3 regions of the Sporomusa termitida genome follow, and region 1 is predicted to be linked to each of the others. Evidence: riboswitches for the same ligand, from Rfam matches in the RefSeq annotation. Region 1 holds a riboswitch; each other region holds the start of a gene.
What was found. A riboswitch is a leader RNA that binds a small molecule or an ion and turns the genes downstream of it on or off. The one in region 1 is predicted to bind cobalamin.
Positions count from the first base shown of each region.

Region 2: another riboswitch for cobalamin. It lies ahead of SPTER_RS13600 (TonB-dependent receptor domain-containing protein); the one in region 1 lies ahead of SPTER_RS01775 (TonB-dependent receptor plug domain-containing protein).
Region 3: another riboswitch for cobalamin. It lies ahead of SPTER_RS17570 (TonB-dependent receptor); the one in region 1 lies ahead of SPTER_RS01775 (TonB-dependent receptor plug domain-containing protein).

Region 1 covers NZ_CP036259.1:392,037-399,052, forward strand. The annotation lists gene SPTER_RS01760 (efflux RND transporter permease subunit) at 1-1,422, shown strand, start outside; gene SPTER_RS01765 (adenosylcobinamide amidohydrolase) at 1,512-2,669, shown strand; cobalamin riboswitch at 2,740-2,921, shown strand; gene SPTER_RS01770 (flavin reductase family protein) at 3,489-4,025, opposite strand; cobalamin riboswitch at 4,307-4,488, shown strand; cobalamin riboswitch at 4,819-4,996, shown strand; gene SPTER_RS01775 (TonB-dependent receptor plug domain-containing protein) at 5,216-7,016, shown strand, end outside.
Region 2 covers NZ_CP036259.1:2,863,525-2,870,540, reverse strand. The annotation lists gene SPTER_RS13610 (helix-turn-helix domain-containing protein) at 137-403, opposite strand; gene SPTER_RS13605 (hypothetical protein) at 773-970, shown strand; cobalamin riboswitch at 1,072-1,252, shown strand; gene SPTER_RS13600 (TonB-dependent receptor domain-containing protein) at 1,705-6,999, shown strand.
Region 3 covers NZ_CP036259.1:3,730,915-3,737,930, reverse strand. The annotation lists gene SPTER_RS17585 (type II secretion system protein GspD) at 1-1,036, shown strand, start outside; gene SPTER_RS17580 (hypothetical protein) at 1,059-1,460, shown strand; gene SPTER_RS17575 (hypothetical protein) at 1,432-2,289, shown strand; cobalamin riboswitch at 2,341-2,529, shown strand; cobalamin riboswitch at 2,678-2,857, shown strand; gene SPTER_RS17570 (TonB-dependent receptor) at 3,029-5,578, shown strand; gene SPTER_RS17565 (hypothetical protein) at 5,718-7,016, shown strand, end outside.

The DNA.
Region 1 (7,016 bases):
GAGCTGCCGGTGGGGCAAAATCTGGAGATGACGGATGCGGTTGTGGCTGAACTGGAACAATATATTCTGACGATCCCGGAGGTCACCTATTGCCTGAGCTATGTGGGTGAAAGCAACAGCAATACCGCCCGCCTGACAGGGCAGCTGGTGAATAAGCGGGAGCGCAGCCGCAGTGTCTGGCAGATTACCGATCAAATCAGGGACTTCGCCCGCCAGAATCTCGGGCAGGCCTCAGTGCGGATTGCCGAGACCGAGTCTTCAGTGGCCGGCGTTTCCATGGGCGGCTCGCTGGAACATTCACCGGTACTGATTTATTTGCTGGGAGCGAATATGGAGGACCTGATTGAGGCTTCTAACAAGGCCCAGACGCTGCTGGGCGGGATCAGCGGCCTGAAAGATATCCGCAGTAACTACCGGGTTGGTGTCCCGGAATATAAGCTGACGGTTGACCGGGAAAAAATGAAATTTTTTCATACCTCGGTGAATGAGGTCAGGGAGGCCTTCGCCGGTGCCATCAACGGCAAAAAAGCCGGGGTACTGGCCAATGACCGGCACAATAACGGCCGGGATACCGATATTGTTGTCCGGTTGAAAGGCAGCGACAGCTTCAAGGCTGCTGATCTGGGGGTAATTCCGGTAAAAACAGCAGGCAATACCGTGTTCCTGGGGGATATAGCCCGGATTGAGGAAGGGGTGGGGCCGACGGCGATCACCCGGGTCAATAAACAGCGGTCAGTGCTGGTCCAGGCCAGTATCACCGACCGTCCGCTCAAGGAAGTCCTGGCGGAGATTGACCGGCAGTTTAAACACGAGCCGCTGGCAACCGGTGTTACCTACCGCTTTGGCGGTCAGGCGACCAACATGGACAGCAGCTATCACGAGATCATTCAGGCGCTGGTGTTATCCTTACTGCTGGTGTATATGCTGCTGGCTGTGTTATATGAGTCGGCTTTCACGCCGGTTATCCGGATGCTGTCGCTGCCGCTGGGGCTGATCGGGGCGCTGCTGTTCCTCCTGTTTACCCATAATACCATTAACGTGTATTCCCTGATTGGCTTTCTGGTTATGGACGGCCTGGTGGCGAAAAACGGCACCTTGCTGCTTGATTATACCCTGACGTTGATGGGACGGGGACTGAGTGCCTATGATGCCCTGATTGAGGCCGGCAAGGCCCGGTTTAAACCGATTTGTATGACCACCCTGACAATGGTTGTCGGTATGCTGCCCACCGCCCTGGCCCTCAATGAAGGGGCCGAGACCCGGGTCAGCATGGCCTGGGTGCTGATTGGCGGCCTGCTGTCCTCGACCGTGTTTACCCTGATTGTTATCCCGATCGTATTCCTGTTTTGCGAACGCCATCCGGTACGGACCTGGCCGGCCGGCGCCATTGGCTGTGTAAAGAAACTGGCCGGCTACAATTAGTATGGGTAATTAACTGATACCGAGAAGTGGTTTTATTATGGGTACAGGAAAATAAGCCGGGTAACCGGCCAATTTAGGGGAGGCAAACAATGAAAAGTTATTTGCGGCTGGGACTACTGCTGGTTGTTATTTTATGTTATAGTTTTGTTCCCTGCTTCGGCAGCGAGCGGGTGAACCTCTATACCCTGTCAACCGGTGACACCGTTTACCGGCAGGATACGAGTATTGTAGTTGCTTTTAATAAACCCCGGGATGTGCTGAGCACCTCCCTGCTTAATGGCGGCTACAGCAGCAATCTGAAAGCGGTGTTTAATCATGACATGAAAGGCGCGACCGATGTTGATGCCGCTACATATCTTGATTATCTGGGGAGCGTAGCCGGCACGCTAGGGTTTAAGCCTGGTCAGGTCACCGGTATGGGGACGGCTGCGTCTATGACCAATGTCGCCATCCAGGCCGAAAGCTACCAGAACCTGACGGTGACAGCCATTGTCACCGGCGGTGTGGAAGGCAATGGCGGCCGGGCCGGTGACCCTGCCGACTATTTTAATCCCGGGAAAAAGACAACCCTGCATAAGCCGGGGACGATTAACATTATGCTGGTTATTGATGCTGATATTCCCCAAGGCAAAGTGGCCCGGGCCCTGGTGACCTGCACTGAGGCTAAGACTGCTGCTTTACAGGAACTGCTGGCCGGCAGCAGGTATTCGACCGGATTGGCTACCGGTTCGGGGACAGATCAGACGATTGTGATCACTAATCCGGGGTCTTCATTATATCTGGAAGATACAGGCAAGCATTCGAAACTGGGAGAACTGATCGGCCGTACGGTAAAGCAGGCAGTTAAAGAAGCCTTGCTCCGGCAGACCGGACTATCGCCGGCAAGACAGCATAGTGTGCTGCGGCGGCTGAACCGTTTCGGCGTGACGGAGGAGACGCTGTATCAGCATTATCAGCAGGAATACGGGCTTATTGACAAACAGCGTTTCGTAACGGCCCTGCGTCAAGTGGACAAGGACCCGGACCTGGTAACCGGCACGTCGCTGTATGTGCACCTGCTGGACCAGTTTCAGTGGCAGTTGCTGAACGGCGCTGAACTGACCCGGACCGGCAATGATATCTTACGGCTGACAGCCGGTAAATACCAGGTTTTATCGCCGCTGACGGCCGCCGATGAGCTGGAGCCCAGCGTCCGGGCCTGGTCCGGACTGGTGGTGAGGATTGTGGCCGACCGGATGCCCCGGTAAAATTTTTGTTGACAGGTCCATAGCCAACATGGTAGGATCATAATAGTTAGTGAAAAAAACCACGTTTTTTAATTTAATAATGGAGTTAGGTGCCCTGCGGGGCTTAATAGGGAAGACCGGTGTAAGGCCGGCGCGGTCCCGCCACTGTAATGGGGAGTGAAGCCATAATATGCCACTGGGAGGTTACGTCCCGGGAAGGTTTGGTGCGCTATGATCCAGAGCCAGGAGAACTGCCTAGCTGACGGTTCCGTTTTTACCCACGGGCGATGGGGAGGGAATTACAGTGCATTTCACTGAATTTTACTCCTGGTTATTAACCAGGAGTTTATATTTGGCATTCTGTAGAATCTCTCCCGGCAGCTAATGGCAGCCGGGAGTTTTCTAATATATACTCCTCCTTCTTGTGATTCATAGATGTTGTGCCCTCTTGGCACGGGGTCATTGCGACCCTTTCTTTTTTTGCCAGCCGCCCCTGCAAGGCAGGTATGGCCAGGGGAAAAATAAAATTGACTTACCGGCAAGTTTGGGTTAGTATGTTCCCGGTGTAACTGCCGGCGCGGTCCCCGCCACTGAAATGGCGAGCAGATCACTGGGAGAGGACTCCCGGGAAGATATAGACAAGCGATTAATAATTATATGGGAACACGGGGGATAAACATTATTTGCTTGCAGCAGAAATAATCAAACCGGCCCCATCTCTCCCGATGTGGCCGGTTCTCGGCTATACTAGCAAATGCTACATTAACGATAACGATGAAATTCTATTATGATCATATATGCTATAACGCTGCTTGTAAACTAAAGGAATTTTAAGATATACTATTCGATAATATACGCACTAACAATCTCCCCGTAATAAGCAGTATGAAAATCCTTGTTTGAACCGTGAAATAAGCTATCAACATCCTGGGGGTAAAATGTTTTCCTGTTTTCTGCGGTAATTTGGCGCTCATCCTGTGTTTGCTTGTATATAATCCGGCACTCAAGCGTTAACGGCAGTTCCTTAACAGCAGGAACCGAAATATGATTCGGTTTTTCCAGCGTCAGGTTAAGCTCTTTGATTTTATCAAGTTCACGACCGGATTTTGTCCCGCAAATCCCCAATATCTTTTTGTCAAAAGCACCATATGGTATATTTATTGTGAATTCCGGATTTTGTTCAAGTTGATGTTTGGTAAAACGGTTTTCTCTAACGAAAACCGTAAAAATCGGCTTCGACCATTCAATGCCGAGAGTACCCCAGCCAATAGTCATAGAGTTCACTTTGTCAGCTACTTTTGTGGTCAACAAAACGCCTGTTTGGACCGCTTTGATAATCTCATTAGCATAATCAAATACTTCAATTTCTTTTTTCATGGTGTTATCCTCCTTTAACATTCGTTGTCTCTATGATACACTAATAGGTAACTAGCAGAAAGTACGTACTTTTTGGTAAGATACTATCTAAAAGGGTAGTGTAAAGAAGCAGGCGGGACTGGACCTGTTCTTAATACTGCAGTGAAGAGCGGCAGGACCGGTGCGGCTGTGTGGCAGGTGGGGGAGCCGGCTAGTGATTATTATAATCTTTAGAAAATAACGGCAGTAAATATTGACAAGGGAAAAGATGTCCTGTATAATATGTACCATAACAACGTAATTGAATATTGTTTGAGTTGGGTGCCCTTTAGGGCTTAATAGGGAAGTCCGGTGCGATGCCGGCGCGGTCCCGCCACTGTAACGGGGAGCAAGCTTAAGATATGCCACTGGGATAAAGATCCTGGGAAGGTTTAAGCAAGCGACGATCCGGAGTCAGGAGAACTGCCTAGCTGACAATCACCGTTTTACCCACGAGGTATGGGGAGGAGATTACAGTAAACACTTTTGCGCCTGGATTTTATTCAGGTTGACAGTGTCCTTTTGCTGAATTTGCTCCTGGTATTTTACCAGGAGTTTTGATTTAGTCACCACTGTAGAATTTCTCCCACCTGCAACAGCAGCTGGGAGTTTTCTTATTAGTTGCCATTTTTCTAAACTCCTTTAAGTTATGCGCCTATTGGCACGGGTCTTTATGACCCGATTTTTTTTTCCAAGAGGCTAAATTTTCAACCGGTCCAAGGTACTAGACGGCATAGGCTGACAGTATATGTTGCAAAAAATATTGACAAAAAAATTTATAAAGACGAAGATAGGCGCCCTAAGGGCTTAATAGGGAAGCCGGTGTAATCCCGGCGCGGTCCCGCCGCTGTAAAGAGGAGTATTGTTCAGCTAGGTGTCACTGGCTTGTGCCGGGAAGACAGAGCAATATGATGAATCTGAGCCAGAATACCTGCCTGATCTTATTACACACTGCACTTACGAGCGATTAAGGAGGTGGGTTATGCCATACATAAATAAAGCTTTCCCGGTATTTCCATGATTGGCCTGACCTGTAAAATACCCCTTGCTGTCACCGGTAAGGGGTATTTTTTACGGGTAGTGCCGGGTGGTGGCTCAACATTGCCGGCTGCCATCAGGCCAAAGCAAGCAGCTAATAGCAAAGGTAGACTAAGTAAGAGGAGAAGAGAAAAATGAGATTAAGCAAGCACAACAGAAACATTGGTTTAGCGGCACTGTTTTTTTCCACGCTGGCGGTGACTTCGCCTGTCTATGCGGAGGATATTGAAGCTACAGAGGAATATGTCTGGGATACGATTCTGGTTACGGCGCAGCGTTATGAAAAAAAGGATCTGGATATCGGGGCGACAACCGATGTATATACAAGCGAGCAGTTAAAGAACACCGGCGCCAGAAACCTGCAGCAGGCATTGGCCATGGCCACAGGGATAATTTACCAGGCCAAAGGTCCCGGCGGGGCTTCGCTGGGATCTATGACCAGTAAAATTAGTATCAGGGGTGTGGAAAAAGGAACGCTGCTGCTGATCAACGGCACGCCGGCCAACTTAAGAGGGTTGTATAATCTCGAAGATATGCCTCTGGAAAACGTGGAACGCATTGAGGTTGTCAAGGGCGGGGGAGCCATTTTATATGGCAGCGAGGCTACCGGCGGTGTTGTTAATATTATCATGAAGAAGGGAATGCCAAATACCGTTACGGTCGGCGGCGGCAACAAGGGGCAGCAAAACTATGCCCTGACTACCCAGGCCGGTAAGCTGGGTTTCAGCTATACCTATGATAAGTGGGGCGATGTTGGCAAAATTTCTTCCAACTTGGCCACCCCGGAAATGTATAATGTATTTAATGGTTCGGAGAAAAATAATATTACCCTCACTTATGTTTTTGATGAAAACGTTGACTTAATGTACAGTCATAATGAATCAATCAGCCGATTCACCTATACCTTTGGTAAGGGCTATGACGCTAAATATGATTATCCTTATTCCATTGATGACAAGGCGCGCTATAATCGCAAGCATGATAATACCAAGGATTTTGTCCAGCTTAATGTGAAGCAGGGCGATTTAAAAGGCAATTTATACTATAATGCCAACAGTTTGCATTCTACCGGGATGGACTATTACAGTTCAACCGGCGAGAGCGACAAATATCCGCAATTGAAAGATTCCAAGGAGAAGAATCGCACGTATGGTTTCGACCTGCAAAATATCTGGCAGACGAGCGGGAGTACGCTGTTATTTGGCGCAACCTATCAAAATGAAGACTATACGCCGGAAGTGAAAGAAAGCACTCGCTATGAGCGCAATAATTATTCGCTTTACGGCCAATGGGAAGTGCCGCTGCAGGAGGCCGACACCTTTACGCTGAGTGCCCGGAAAAGCTGGACAGGCGGGGCTGCTGAAGATAAAAATTATCACAACTTCAGCGCCCAGGGCCAGTTTGTCCATAAGCTGTCGGCAGACGCCAGTGTGTATGCCAGCATTGGCCAGTCCTATGTAATGCCAACTTTCGGCCAGATGTACTCCACTGGTGGTGGCATGGTGGTGGGCGATCCCAATCTTCGCCCCCAGACCGGTATTCATTATGAAATTGGCTGGAAGAAAAATCATAATGGCCACAAATGGCGGGCGGCATTATTTAATTATGAGATTGAGGATAATATCAGCTTTAGCAAACAATCCAATCAATATTACGCCGTCAATGAGGATCTGAAAAATACGGGAATAGAGTTAAGTGCCGATATTCAGGGACATAACGGCTGGTCTTATCAGTACGGACTGACCTATAGTGACCCCAAGGGTAGGGCAAAATCCGAGAAACCCGGGGTTAAAACCTATTGGGACAGAAACTTCGGCCGGCTGCAGCTAAATGGCGGGGCTACGTACCAGATGGATAAATGGACGGCCAGCCTATCGGCGAACTACCTGGCCAAGCGGGTGCTTACGCCAAGCAGTGCACACTCTTTTGCAACCA
Region 2 (7,016 bases), 2.5 Mb from region 1:
ACGGACCGGGGAGGGGATTGCGATGCAATTTTTTATTGATAACAAGAAGCCTCTCTGGATGCTATGATCACAGGGAGGCTTCTTTTGTTTTGCAAATGTTGGACAAAGCTGGAATAGCTGAAAGTTGCTAAATCACTTAATTATCTGTCCTATGTTTATCAAAGTTCTCTTCATTAATCGGTAAAAAGAAAATGACCGGGTCAAGTTGCAATCCTGCCGCTATCGCAAATAAAATATCCAATGAATAAGTAACATCTGAATTTGATGCTTCGATCTTGGATATATAGCTTTTGCTATAGTTAATCTTTTCGCCTAATGCATCTTGCGACAGCCCGCGCTTTGTACGATAAAAAGCAATTCGCCGGCCGATTTCCCGGTATTTATCTAAAAAGTTATCCTGCACACAAGTTCACCTCATATTTATTATAGATGTAGCAGGATTGAAGAAAGTTTCAAAAATATTGTTATATATTGCAAATATAATGAAACAAAGCTATACTATATAGTGATTGGTAAATGGTGCGGCGTGAATTGATAGAAAAATAAGATTTTTGTTCAGCACTATTTATGAACATATGCGCCTGCACCAACCAAGTAAAATGGAAGTTGCTTGGTGAAAGGAGAGTGAAGGGGAATCAGACTAATGCAATGATACTTAGGGATTAAACCGAGACAAATCGTTACCGAAAAGGAGGGAAAGAAGACTCAAGCCTGCGGTGCAGCAGGTGGAAAAAAGAATAACCAATGTCCGGCAGTATTGGGGTAGATTAGATTGACAAAACAGGAACAGATTAATCAATTAACTCAGAAGCTTTTGGATTGCGGCTATCATGCCGAGCAGATCAAACACATTGTGCGCGAAGCTTTGGAGGACGATACAGGCGATGCACAAGAAGATGTCATTATCGCAGTGCTGGAAACGTATCTGTCGTTTGGCATCAAATGTAAGAGGCAAGGACCCCGCGAGTAATAAGCAATATAGCCTATTGAGCCGGACACGCGGAAATTTCGTTGATGGACAAAGAGTAATATTGGCCTGAAAGAACATATACGATTAACAGAAAGAAACAATACAATAACGTTGGGATAGGTGCCCTTCGGGGCTTAATAGGGAAGTTTGGTGCAAAGCCAACACGGTCCCGCCACTGTAACGGGGAGCAATCTCGCACAATGCCACTGGAGTGAAAGCTTTGGGAAGGCGTGGGGCGCTATGAACCGGAGTCAGGAGAACTGCCTTATCCAGCAATCGCCATTTTACCTGCGAGTGACAGGGAGGAGATTACGAAAAACCAAGACCGGATTCCGGCTGGTTAGCGTAAGCACTCCCAACAAGGGAGTTTTTTTATTCGGTATTATTCGTTGGCTTTTCGGCCCATATTTTAAGGATTTATCAGCGTACAAGCTCTGTCCGCGAATACAACATATTGATTGGCATGTTGCCGAAGGGGGGCCTAACAGCGGTTCTGGATGCCGCCACCGTAGTTTACGGCGGTACGGATATCATGGCCGACGTCATAACCAAAGTAAAACAATAGCTAACAAATAGATAAAGTAAGAAACATCCTTATCTTATGGACAGGCAGCTTGCTGGCGGGGTAACATCCGGTATCCAGGGATGGTTAGGGATGGAAAGAAAAGGAATGATAAAAAATTTTAAATCATATCTATAAAGTCGTTTGGAACCGGACCCGCTCCTGTTGGCAGGTGGTATCCGAACTGGCGAAAAATAACGGCCGGGCGAAATCAGTTCGCGATCGCTGTGGCGCGAAAAGCCGGGTGGCTTGTGTCGCCTGTACACTGGCGCTGGGGGTAATGGCCTTGCCGGCGGTCGCTTGGGCGAACAACACTACGGCTGATTACCAATATATAGATCCGGGAACCGGGAGCAGGGATGCTTTTCTGAGTGGCGGTTATCAGCCGGCGAATGAGGCTACTAGCTATTATCCGCTACAGATTAACAGTTCGCAATTGAATTATACCTATAATGGCACCAATTATAATCTTTTTGGACTGACAGGGGCAAGAAATTTGTTCAGGGCCATAACTCCCCTGGCGGATGCCGGCAACAATCCGCAAAATATGCAGTATAATGCCTTGGCGGTCAAAATAAACGGAAAGTTGTATTGTTGGTCGGTCGTCACGGGGGTAAGCGGATCCAACTGGCTTACAAAAGGTTTCGTAGGTACTGGCGTTACCAATGTAATTAATGCTAATGAGAAGAACCTGTTAGATATTGCTACCCAGCAGCGTTTGGCGGATATTATGGCTCTTCCTGACGGCAGTGACAAAGAACAGCAACTGGCGGATTTTGTAAAGGAATATGCGCCGCAATATGAATACTACCTAGTTAAGCTTACGGACGCCGAATTAGCCAAAATGCAGGGGATGACTATGCCAGATGTGAATACGATTATTGCTACGCTACCTGACTACGAGGTAGTGGGAGAGAGTGCATTAAAACTGGAAGACACCTCCAGCTTGTTTCAATTTACGCAAACTGTTGCCAACCTAACGCCGGGACAGAAAACTTACGCCTATAATGAAGTAAAAGTCGGCGAGTCCAGCGACAATAGCTGGCGGCCGCTGGACCGGGTGCTCTATGGGGCAAGCGGCTCGGTTCTGGATACGGATTATGCTATTAATAAGAACTGGGTTATGGACAGTGACGGCAATCTTATTCCTAACAGCAGCGGCGGCACGATAGACTGGCAAAATGGTCAAAGCTTAGATCCTCTGCCAGCCGATGTAAGAACGGCGATTACGGTAAAAGATGTAAGCACCGTTAGCAATTCTGTTATCGACTTAACTTATGCGAATACCTCAGGCGAGGATCCATTGATCAATCATGTTATTAATTATAATGATTCTGGTGCAATCAGCAACGGTGAGATCGGCCTTATTCAGGGCTATTTTCTGTATGACAATGTAATCGGCAAAATAGTTGATTTCAGCGAATACACCAATGAACCCAATAGATACTCTCTACACAAGATTGCCCGCAGTCTGTTTATTGAAAATGCGACGTTAGCGGCAGGCACCACCTTTCGTTTAGGCAATTACAGCATGGATGCCGCGCTGCAGCATGCGCCGGCTAGCGGGACTGGCAAAATTAGTGATAGAGGGTTTGTGACCCCGAACGATTTCAACTCGGCGATGTATTTTAGCACCGGCAATACCGACAGCGTTTATATTACAACGGCTACGCAGGCCGACGCGCAATATGGCAAAACCAATCTAAACCTGCAGTTGGGCTGGGTGCCGGGCTTAGGATATCTGCCGGCGGGAGAAGCCGTGCTAAGAAGCAACGATAGTGGGCAGGTTAATTTGCCGGTATTAGTAGGCATCTTAAACGGCGCCGAAAACTTTACCGTGACGGCGCAAACATCTGTTGCCGACGGCGTCCTCAGCACCTATGAGATTACGCCGGTGATTGAGCAGACCGATAACTATTTCACCGATCCTGAGGATGCGGCTGCGAAAAAAGGAACCGCCTGGTGGCTGAAGAGCTATAGCTTTGTTGATACCGGCGAAATGTCGACGACCGGTAAAGCCGTCAGCGACAATTCGATTATCAATAATAACCTATGGCGCAGCAGTTACCTGAATATGTTCCGCCGTACCGCTGATTTGCATGGCCGCTATGGCGGCAGCACCGACCTGTACAGTGCGGCAGGGGCTGACGGCGACGGCCGGGAAAACGTCTGGGCCCAGGCTTATCACGGCAAAGTCGACGGCAAGAGCCGTTATGGCGGCAGCTTTGACCAAAGCTATAACGGGGTTCAAGTCGGTTACGACAAGCTTTTAAATAAAGCCTTCTACAACGGCAGAGTTTATACCGGTTTTTATCTCAATAAAATTGACGGCAAGTCGACTACGCAAAGCGGCAGCGGGGAGCAAGACAGCCTCGGCGGCGGATTGTACGGCACCTGGGTTGGCGATAAAGGGCATTATCTTGATGCAGGCGTAACCGCAAGCAAACTGAAAAATGAATTCAGCATGGTTGCCAATCTGGGCGACGGTACGGGTAACAGCGGCATAGTTGACGGTACGTCCCGCACCTGGGGCTACGGAATGGGCCTGCAATACGGTAAGCTCAATGCTTTGGCGGACAACTGGTGGTGGGAACCGGCCGCCTCCTTCTTCCTGGGGCATGTTGACGCAACCACGTATCAACTCAGCAATCATTTGCGGATTAATCAAAGAGGGTATGACAATGCCACCGGCAGGCTGCATCTGCGCTTGGGCAAAGAAATCAACGACAAAGGCACCATCTATGCCGGCGTCAATCTGGCCCATGAATTTGCCGGCGAACAGGATATTCATGCCGTGTATGGCTATCAAAACCGATCTATCGCCGCTGCCGGCGGCAAGGATACCTGGTGGGAATTTAATGTCGGCGGCACGATGAAGATTTCACCGGACGGCAATTTAAATCTTGATTTTGTAAAAACGACCGGCAGCGATATCGGCAGTGACTGGCGCATTGACGGCAAGCTGGACTTTGCCTGGGGCGGCTTTGGCGGCGGCAAAGGCGTGACCGGCAGCGGGGCCGCCGCTGACAGCGGCAGTGCGGCCGCAGTGCCTGGCGCTGACAAGGCCCAGACAACGACCGTAGTGATGGGACAGGCGCCGCCGGTTGAGCCGCGACTGCCGGAGCGGCAGGTGACGGCGCCAACAGAAGTACCGCCAAGTGTAGCAGAACCCAATCGTCCTGAAACAGCAGGTAATGCTGAAAATCAAGACAATACGACTGTAAGCTATTCGGCCAGTGAGGCTGCACCGGCAGTGACAGCAGACACAACTGTGGTCACGCTGCCAACCGGCGCCGCCAGTGAATTTGCCTTTGCCCCCGTCACCGTCGAGGCGGCCCGGCCTGACTGGGAAAAGAAGTTGAGCCCCGGCCAGGTATCGGTTATTTATCCCAATACCTATAAGGGGGAACAAAAGGACCTGCCGGCGATGCTGGAAGCGGTGCCGGGGCTCTATGTGCAGCGCATCACCGGCGCCGGTCACTATACGGTTGCCCGGGTGCGCGGCGCAACCGGCGCGCAGGTTAAGGTCTTTGTCGACGGGGTGTTAATGAACCTCAACAGCGAAAGCGCGGTTAATCTCTCAGCCATACCGGTGGATAATGTCGAGCGTATCGAAGTCTACCGCGGTTATGTGCCGGCCCGGTTCGGCGGCGCTCCGCTGGGCGGCGTGATCAACATTGTCACCAAAAAACCGGATCAATTGGGCGGCATGGTGTCGCAAGGCGTGAAATCCTACGGCGGCTATACCGGTAATTACCAGTTTACGGCGCCGGTCGGCAGCGGCAGCTTGCTGGCAACCTTCCAGCGCGATATCTGGGGCGGCGATTTTGATTTTTATGCTCATAATACGTATCCCCACGATAGCCCCCGCTATTGGGAGGGAGATGTTAAGCGGGCAAGCAACGGCTACCAAAACAGCAACGGCATGGTGAAATGGCAGGACGAGCAGTGGCTGGCCAAGGTGTCCTGGAAAAAACTCCATGAGGAACTGCCGGCCAGTGTCGGTAATAATCTTTATCCTAATGAGGGCTATAACCCGGGCGTACCAAGCACCTTGATTAATCTCAATAAAGAAAACTATGAAAAGGGCTTTTGGGACCGGGCGCAGGATATTGACCAGAAGGAATTCCTGCTGGGCCGCCGGGCTACGGCGGGCAACCTGGATTGGGGCTGGCAGGTCAGCTATCTGGACAACAAAAAGGATTATTTTAACACCGGCTATTATAAACGTCTCGCCGCTTTGCTGGCGGCAGGGGTTTCCAACGCCCCCATACCCGGCGCTGTCGTCGGTATGGAAGACCCGCAATATCCGGGGACACTGTGGGCCCATTACCATTCGAAAAAATGGGGCTTTAACCTGAATACGGCCTACAAAATGGGCGACAGTCACTTATTGGAATTCAGCGGCGACGTCAGTCGTGAAACCATGAAGGCCAATGTCAGCGAACAGGATACCCTGAATTTGAATCTTGGTTTAGGCAATCGAAAATATATCGATCAATATAAAATCCTGGAGTACCATTTCAGTCTGCAGGATACCATTACCCTGAATGAGGCCGGTGATTTCAAGCTGACGCCGGTCGTGCGAGCCGAAAAGGTGGACATGGAGACGATGAATGAAGCCGATAAAAAATGGCAATGGTCGGCCGGCACCGCCTTGCAAAAACAGCTCAACGACCATTGGAGCGTTAAGACCAGTTGGGGCACCTATAACCGCCATCCGAATTTCTATGAATTGTTTGGCGACGGCGCGACCATTATTCCTAATCCCGGCGCCAACAAACTATTCGACGCCGGTTCGCGCGGCACTTGGGAAAGCGGCAGCCAGTTTGACTTCAGCGTTAACTGGCAAGGCGAGCTGGCCCAAGCCGATACCGATACCGTCCTGACCTGGTTCCAGCGCCGGGCCAAAAATCAATTCGCGCTGTGGATGCCGATGGTGCCCAATGCGCCCAGCACCTATTTCCCGATGGACGAAGCCAAGGTCCATGGCCTCGAACTGACCCACAATATGAAATGGCAGCGCTTGAACCTAACCTTGGCCGGAACCTGGCAAAAACCGGAATATGCAGGGGCCAAGTCCTTGAGGGATGTCGAGAGCAACAGTGCCAAGACCTCGATTTCGTATACGCCGGAATGGGTCGTAAACGCGCGTCTGGATTACCGGTGGCCGGGTGATAAATTGAACACCTTTATTGAATATAATTACATGGCCGAGCAGTTTATCGGCCAGACCACTAACGGCGAAGATCCGGAGGATCGAGACAATTGGTGGATGGATGGTCTCAGCACCTTTAATATCGGCGCTAAATATAAATTCGACAACAATTGGAAACTGGCGGCTGGTATCAACGACATTTTTGATAAAGGACCGGAGGTTACCAAAACTTACGGCAAAGCAATCTATACGAATAATTATCCCTTAGCCGGCCGCATATATTACGCGACACTGGAATATAGTTTCTAATGGGGTTTGTTGGTGCT
Region 3 (7,016 bases), 1.8 Mb from region 1:
CCGTTACCGCCGGTGTTGTGCTTTTTCCCTGGTACTGGCCTTACTGCTGTTCCTGTTGCCCTGGCTGGCTCAGGCGTTGCCGGCAGGCATGGAGGAGGCTTTCCCGGACAGCCCGCTGGAGTTGCCGTCTGCCGTCAGCAGTGACAGCGAGTATCCGGCTCCGGCTGAGCCTGTCAGCCCGCCCGCTGACTACGGACGGCCCCTGGTGGTGCAGTTGAACTATCTGAAGGTGGAGCAGGCCAGACCCCTGATCAGCGCCCTTGTGCCTGAGGAACAGATTAAAACCGATCCGGTGCGCAACACCATGGTGATCATGGGCAGCCCGGAGGTGTATGATCAGGTTAACTATCTGCTGGCCCAGATTGATACACCGCCCCAGCAGGTGATGTTCGAGGTGCAGGTCCTTGAGATTAACCGCGATGATTTGTCCAACCTTGGTGTCGACTGGGGGGCATCATTTAAGCTGCCTGCCGCCCCCATTATCTATGAGGACCTGCAATTTAGGATCGGTACCGGGAAATACGGGGTAAATCTGCAGGGGGTTGTCAATCACCTGCTCGAGAACAAAAAAGGCCGGCTGCTGGCCAGCCCGCGGATTGCGACCTTAGACGGGGTAACAGCCAAGATTCTGATCGGGGACAAGCTGGCGGTTGAGAGCCAGCAGCCGACGACAAGCAGCATCCCCATCATCTCCGTGATTTATGTGGATGTCGGCATTAAGCTGGAGGTAACGCCCACTGTCAACAAAGACGGCTTTATTACCACCCGCATTCAGCCCGAAGTGAGCAATAAGACCGATACCACGAAAAATGGCAACCCCAATATCCGTACCCGCCAGGCGGATGCGACCCTAAGGGTTAAAAGTGGTGTAACCATTGTGCTGGGCGGCCTGATTCAGCGCCAGGAGACCAGCGATACCTTTAAAGTACCGATATTAGGGCAGCTGCCGCTAGTGGGAGGGCTGTTTCACTCCAGCTCCAAGCAGGTGACGGAGACGGAACTGGTCATTATGCTGACGCCAAAGATAATTGATTAATATAAGCAGGAGGAGCAACATCATGAGGTACCTAGTGCGGGCGAGCCGACTGTTCCTGTTGATAGTATTTTTCTATATAACGTTTGTTCAGACCGGTTTTGCCGCCGCTGGGCCGCAGCCTGTTATCGGCGTTGTCTTAATGCCGCCGGCCGTTCATTTGTATGGTCATGTCGCCCTGATAAACTGTTATGCCCCTGCCAATAGCTTCTATGCCGTGATTGATCTCCGTGATACCCCCGGGAAAAGCATTGTGATCCGGTCGGCCGAGCAAAGGCTGCAAAGCCTGCTGGAAACTGCTTTGGCAACAGGCAATCTTGTCTCGTTTGTGGGGCAGGGCGTTTTTGTCCAGTCGCCTCCCCGCGGCGGCACCTGGAATATGGAGGTCTATCAAATTGATGAAGTCACGGTATATAACAAAAAGTAAAGTCTTCCTACTGCTTTTATATAGTTTCCTGTTTTTCCCCTTGCCGGTTGCGGCGGTGCCGGCAGCGGACATTGCCAGCCGGTGGTCGCCGGTTATTTGCCAGACCGACAACAGTAATGGCCTCACCGCTCAGCAAGATATATTTACGCTGGTCAATTACGACCGCGACTGGCGGCTCAATAATAACTGGTATAACCTGCTGTTTTATCCCCTGGAGCGGGTTATGTATTATTCGGTGGTGGAAAGCGACACCCACTATTTTATCGGCTACTATCAGTATTACCCGCGTTACACAGGCCGGGCCGAGCATGAGCATGATCTGACCGGGGTGCTGCTGGCGGTGGCCAAAACGCCTGATCAGACCGGGCGGCTTGATATGCTGCTGACCCACAGTAATAAAAAATGGCGGCAGTGGCCGGGCGCGCAGGTGCGCCTGGAAGGCCGGCACCCGGTACTGAATATCCGGCCCGGCTGCCATGAGATTACCGTTGCCGGCCGGAGCCGACAGGGGTTGCCGGCGGCCGGCATCTATGAGATCCCGGCCGGTGACAAGCCGGCCGGGCCGATAAGCAAAGTCCTGCCGGGCGGGGCCCATGGCGGTTACCGGCTGGTACCGCTGACCCAGTTATGGGAACGGCGTCAGGATATTGGCCAGGGCCGGGTCTTTGCCCGCTGGGGTGCGTTTGACAGCTATAATGAGGTTAAGGTTACCGTACCCTGGGTGTGGGAGTACCGCCGGCTCAACTGGCTGGCAAAACCCGGCGAGCTGCTCCAGTATTTCCAGGGCCGGCCGGTAAGAGCCTGTAATTATCTGAGCAATCCGTACTAACCCGTTTAGAAGCGGTAAGCTGCCAAGGCTGGCAGCCTGAGTCAGACAATTTTATAATTGCCAGGTATAGGTGCCCTACGGGGCTTAATAGGGAAGTCCGGTGCAAAACCGGCACGGTCCCGCCACTGTAATGGGGAGCAAATCCAGGATATGCCACTGCGATGCGGACAACTGTCGTGGGAAGGTTTGGAGGCGCCATGAACCAGAAGTCAGGAGAACTGCCTATACAACGATCACCGGTGACCTGCGAGCGATGGGTAGGGGATTATGTGCGGTAGTCTGTTCTTGGTTTATAGCAGTAAGTCTGCTGATAAAACGAGGGTAAATGGATTTCCCATGTAGTCAACGCTCCTGGATGACTATATGAGAAATCCATTTTTTATTTGGCCGTATTTCACTGCGTACAGGTGCCCTGCAGAGGGTTTAATAGAGAAGTCCGGTTGAAGCCGGCGCGGTCCCGCCACTGTAACAAGGAGTCAGTCCGCAGACGCCACTGGAGGAAATTTCCGGGAAGGCCGGGCTGATGATGAACTGGAGTCAGGAGAACTGCCTGTAAGGACGGTCTTCGCCAACCCTGCGAGCGACAGGGGAAGATCAGGCAATCGGTACGAGGGGAGGGTAAGAAGTAAGCAACAGCTAAATCGGGCTACCATTCTCAGCAATTTTTTCAGAAAAGAGTAAGACATATGAGGAGAGATTTGCAGTGAAACAACGTAAATTGTCCAAACAAGCCCTGGCGATGGGGATCGCCTGTACCCTGGCCTTCAGCCTGACCCCGGACTACAGCGGCCTTGCCCAGGCGGCCGCAGCCGGCGGCAAGACGTCACCGGCAACCGGGGAAACTGTGGACGCCGATGCCGGCTCCGCCCAGGACTATGCCCTGGAGGCGGTTACGGTTGAGGCCAAACGCCCCGACTGGGAGGCCAAGCTGTCACCGGGGACGGTGACTATTATCCGGCCTGATGATTACAAAGGCGAGCAAAAGACATTGCCGGAACTCTTGAAAGATGTGCCTGGCGTCCATGTCCGCTATGTATCCGGCAAGGGCCAGTACACCACCGTGACCGTTCGCGGCAGCACGGCAGCCCAGGTAGGGGTTTTTGTGGACGGGGTGCTCTCTAATTTGGGTGGTGATGCCGCCATGGACATCTCGACTATTCCCATCCATAATGTTGAACGGATTGAGGTTTATCGCGGCTATATCCCGGCCCGGTTCGGCGGCACCTATATGGGCGGCGTTATTAACATCGTTACCAAGAAGCCGGACAAGGCTAATATCTCGGCCCAGGTCGGCAAAAGCTCTTGGGGCGGTAATACCGTAGGCCTGGAGATCACCCAGCCGCTGGGAAAGGGTAGCCTGATGATCGGTATCAACCGCGACCAGAGTGACGGCGATTTCCGCTATAAGAATCCTGGCGTCAAAGCAGGGTATGACCAGATAGTCCAGCAGTATGAGCAGTTGACGGTTACAATGCTTCAGAATTATAATGCGAGCCTTGATACGTTGCAAGATAGTCAGTATGGTTTAGGTTTAAATATAGGTTGGGAGCCTTTTACGTCATTAGAAGAGGTTCAACAAGCAACTACAGCAGGTAGTCCATTTTATAATGCACTTATGAATGCGGGCATAGCTGCAGGCTATGATACAGAGACACTTAATTATCTGCTTTCTGCTAATGATTGGTTTGGTTATGATCCTGATTTTAAACAAAAGTGGTGGGATGAACAAAAGGCCGCACACCCGGAACTTGCGGATGACATACGTTACCGCCGCAATAACGACTATAAAAACACCGACGCCATTATCAAATGGCAGGACGACCACTGGCTGGTCAAGGGCAGCTGGAAAAAAATTGACCGGGGCATGCCGCGAAAGATGTTTCTTACCGGGGATATTTCAAATCCTACGTACTCCCTTATCGACCTGCCTGACCAGATCGAACACAAGAGACAGGAACTAACCACCAAGGATGTGCTGGTGGGCCGGCGGGATACGGACGGCAACCTGGAATGGGGCTGGCAGGTCAATTACCTGGACCAGGATAAGCGTTACCGCAACCCGGACTATCTGAAATTTAATTCCATGCCGGCAGTATTTAGCGAATGGAGCGCCTATGATTCCCAACGGCTTGGCGGGGCCATTGACGGTACTTATAAAACCAGCGACAAGCACCTGCTCGAATTTCTGGCCAACTGGTCCAAGGAGAAAATGGATGTTGATGGCAGCCGGATGGACAAATATGACTTTGAACCTAGTCTTACCAATCGCGAGAGGTTTCGGACATATTATGAACAGACGCTGTTCAATCTCCAATTGCAGGATACCATTACCCTCAACCAGGCGGCCGATCTCTGGCTGACTCCCAGTATTCGCTACAATTATTCCAACGTTATGGGCAGGGCGCTGGGAAAATCTGACTTAAATAAATGGGTCGATCAGGAAGATTCCCAGGTTAATGATAAGGTCACCTGGCAGGTGGCGCTGAAAAAGCAGGTGGACGATCATCTAACCCTGCGTTCCACATATGGCACCTACTACCGGCTGCTCAACCTGTATGAGATTGCTGGCGACGGCGGCGGCATTCTGCCCCGGCCTAATGCTTATAACGACCCCAAGTACGCTGGTCAAAGCATATTCCCGGTACCCGAGGAAGGAACCCAGTGGGATTTGTCGGCCAGCTGGGACGGAAAACTGCTGGGCGCCGACTCCTCCAAGGTGCAACTGACCTATTTCGGTCGCGATTCGAAAAATATACTCCAGCTCTACCGCTTTGGCTATAATTATTGGTCTTATACCAATGCGCACAAGGGGCGGGTCAACGGTGCGGAATTGCAGGGCAATTTCAGTTGGAGCAAATGGGATATGAATCTGGCAGGTACCTATATGCGTACCAAGCAGTGGACCAAGAACGATTCGCCTACCGGCACCGGCGATGTATATTACCGGATGCCGCATCTCTACGCCCCGGACTGGGAAGGCTCGGTGCGCCTGACCTACCGCCCGGACAACCGGCTGGCGATTTTCAGTGAAGTAAAATATATTGATGAGATGTATTGCTGGCAGCAAGATCCGGAGAAGGTCCAAAGCTCCCTAACCACCGTCGGCCTGGGGGCCAAATATAAAATGGATAAAGATTGCCAAATCATTGCCGGTGTCAACGACCTCTTTGATAAAGGGCCGGAGATGACGTTTACCAGTACTGGCTATGCATTCGATGCACAAAACAAGCTGCTTGAATATCCCCTGCAGGGCCGCACCTATTATGTAACGCTGCAGTACAAGTATTAATTCAGTTCATTTAAGGAGGTGATGCCCTATGCCAAAACAGGCAAGGCCGGCCTTGCGGAAGGAGGTGAAAAGCGGCGGTAAGCCGGCAGTAGTTCAAACACGGGTAGACTAAAAAAAATGGAAAAGAGGGATTAAACGAATGAAACTAAAAGCAGGTTTTCTTAAACGGATACTCCTAACGGCGATGACGCTGTCCATTATCGGCAGTTCGGCCGTACAGGCCGCCCCGGAAAATTTATTCGGCTATACGGTTGTCGATTCCGGTTACTCCCAAGGCCTGGCCGGCGCCATCAGCGGTGAGCGGACCGGGAACCCGACCACCTTTACCTCCAGCACCAAGGTTACCGGTTTAAACGGCGACCCGGCGATCTTCAATTTCTTCCAGGGCAATGAAAGCCGGCTGGTACTGCGTGAGTACAATTATACGCCTACAGCACCGCCAAACAGAATCATTGATCCCTTTGCCGCCAGCTGGAACCCGCTTGTATCACCAAGCTGGAGTAATGTGGCCAATCTGCATGCAGTGGCTACCAAAAACCAGTGGCTGTATGCCACCGGGTATGACCTAGCAAAAATTGCTGTTGTAAATATGAATAGCGGTTATGCGCAAACAGCACATAACTATCAATTCCCGACATCATGGCCGAGCATTTCTGTGCCTGCCGGTGCAGCGGTTCATGGAGAAGGCTTAACTGTTGTTGATAACAATTTATATGCCCTATTTACCATTAATCCGGATGGCGGCTATTCAGTATATTCGAACAGTATTGTTGTCAAATTTACAATTAATACAATCACGGGTGCTCTTACTTATGTCAACCACTTAGAAGTCGGCAAAAACGCCTTCACCCTGGATCACTATAACAACAAACTTTATGTCTGCGCCGTAGGCGGCATGCAGAATGCCGGCAGCGCCAATCCTGACACCCGTCTGGATATCATTGACCTGGCCACTTTCACCAAGACCACCGTTACCAAAACCAGCGGCATGATCGGCGACTTCCGCGACATTACCATCGTTGACGCCAACACCGCCTATGTATTCCTGGGCAACTATAATGCATCGTTTGCCAACATGCTCGGCAATGTTTACCGTACTACCGTAGCCAACCTTACTTCCCCTTCAACCTGGACCAATGTCAGCACGATTAACTCCCCCGGCTACCTCTGGGGCATCTATGGCGACAGCACCCGTTTCTGGTTCGTTAAGGGCAACCAGATCGACATCTATCCCGGCCTGCCTGCCAGCACTGGCGACACGGCCACCAGAACCTTCACCCCGACCCAGCTCGGTTATAGCGGCGGCAACCTGAACTCGGCCATCATTCTGGCCCCGGATCTGACCTCGCGGGCCGGTGCCGCGCTCCAATCGGCTGGCGTTGCTAAATCCTTCGCCGCTCATTCCGTCCTGGCCCAGCAAGCCCGCAAGGCTGCTGAA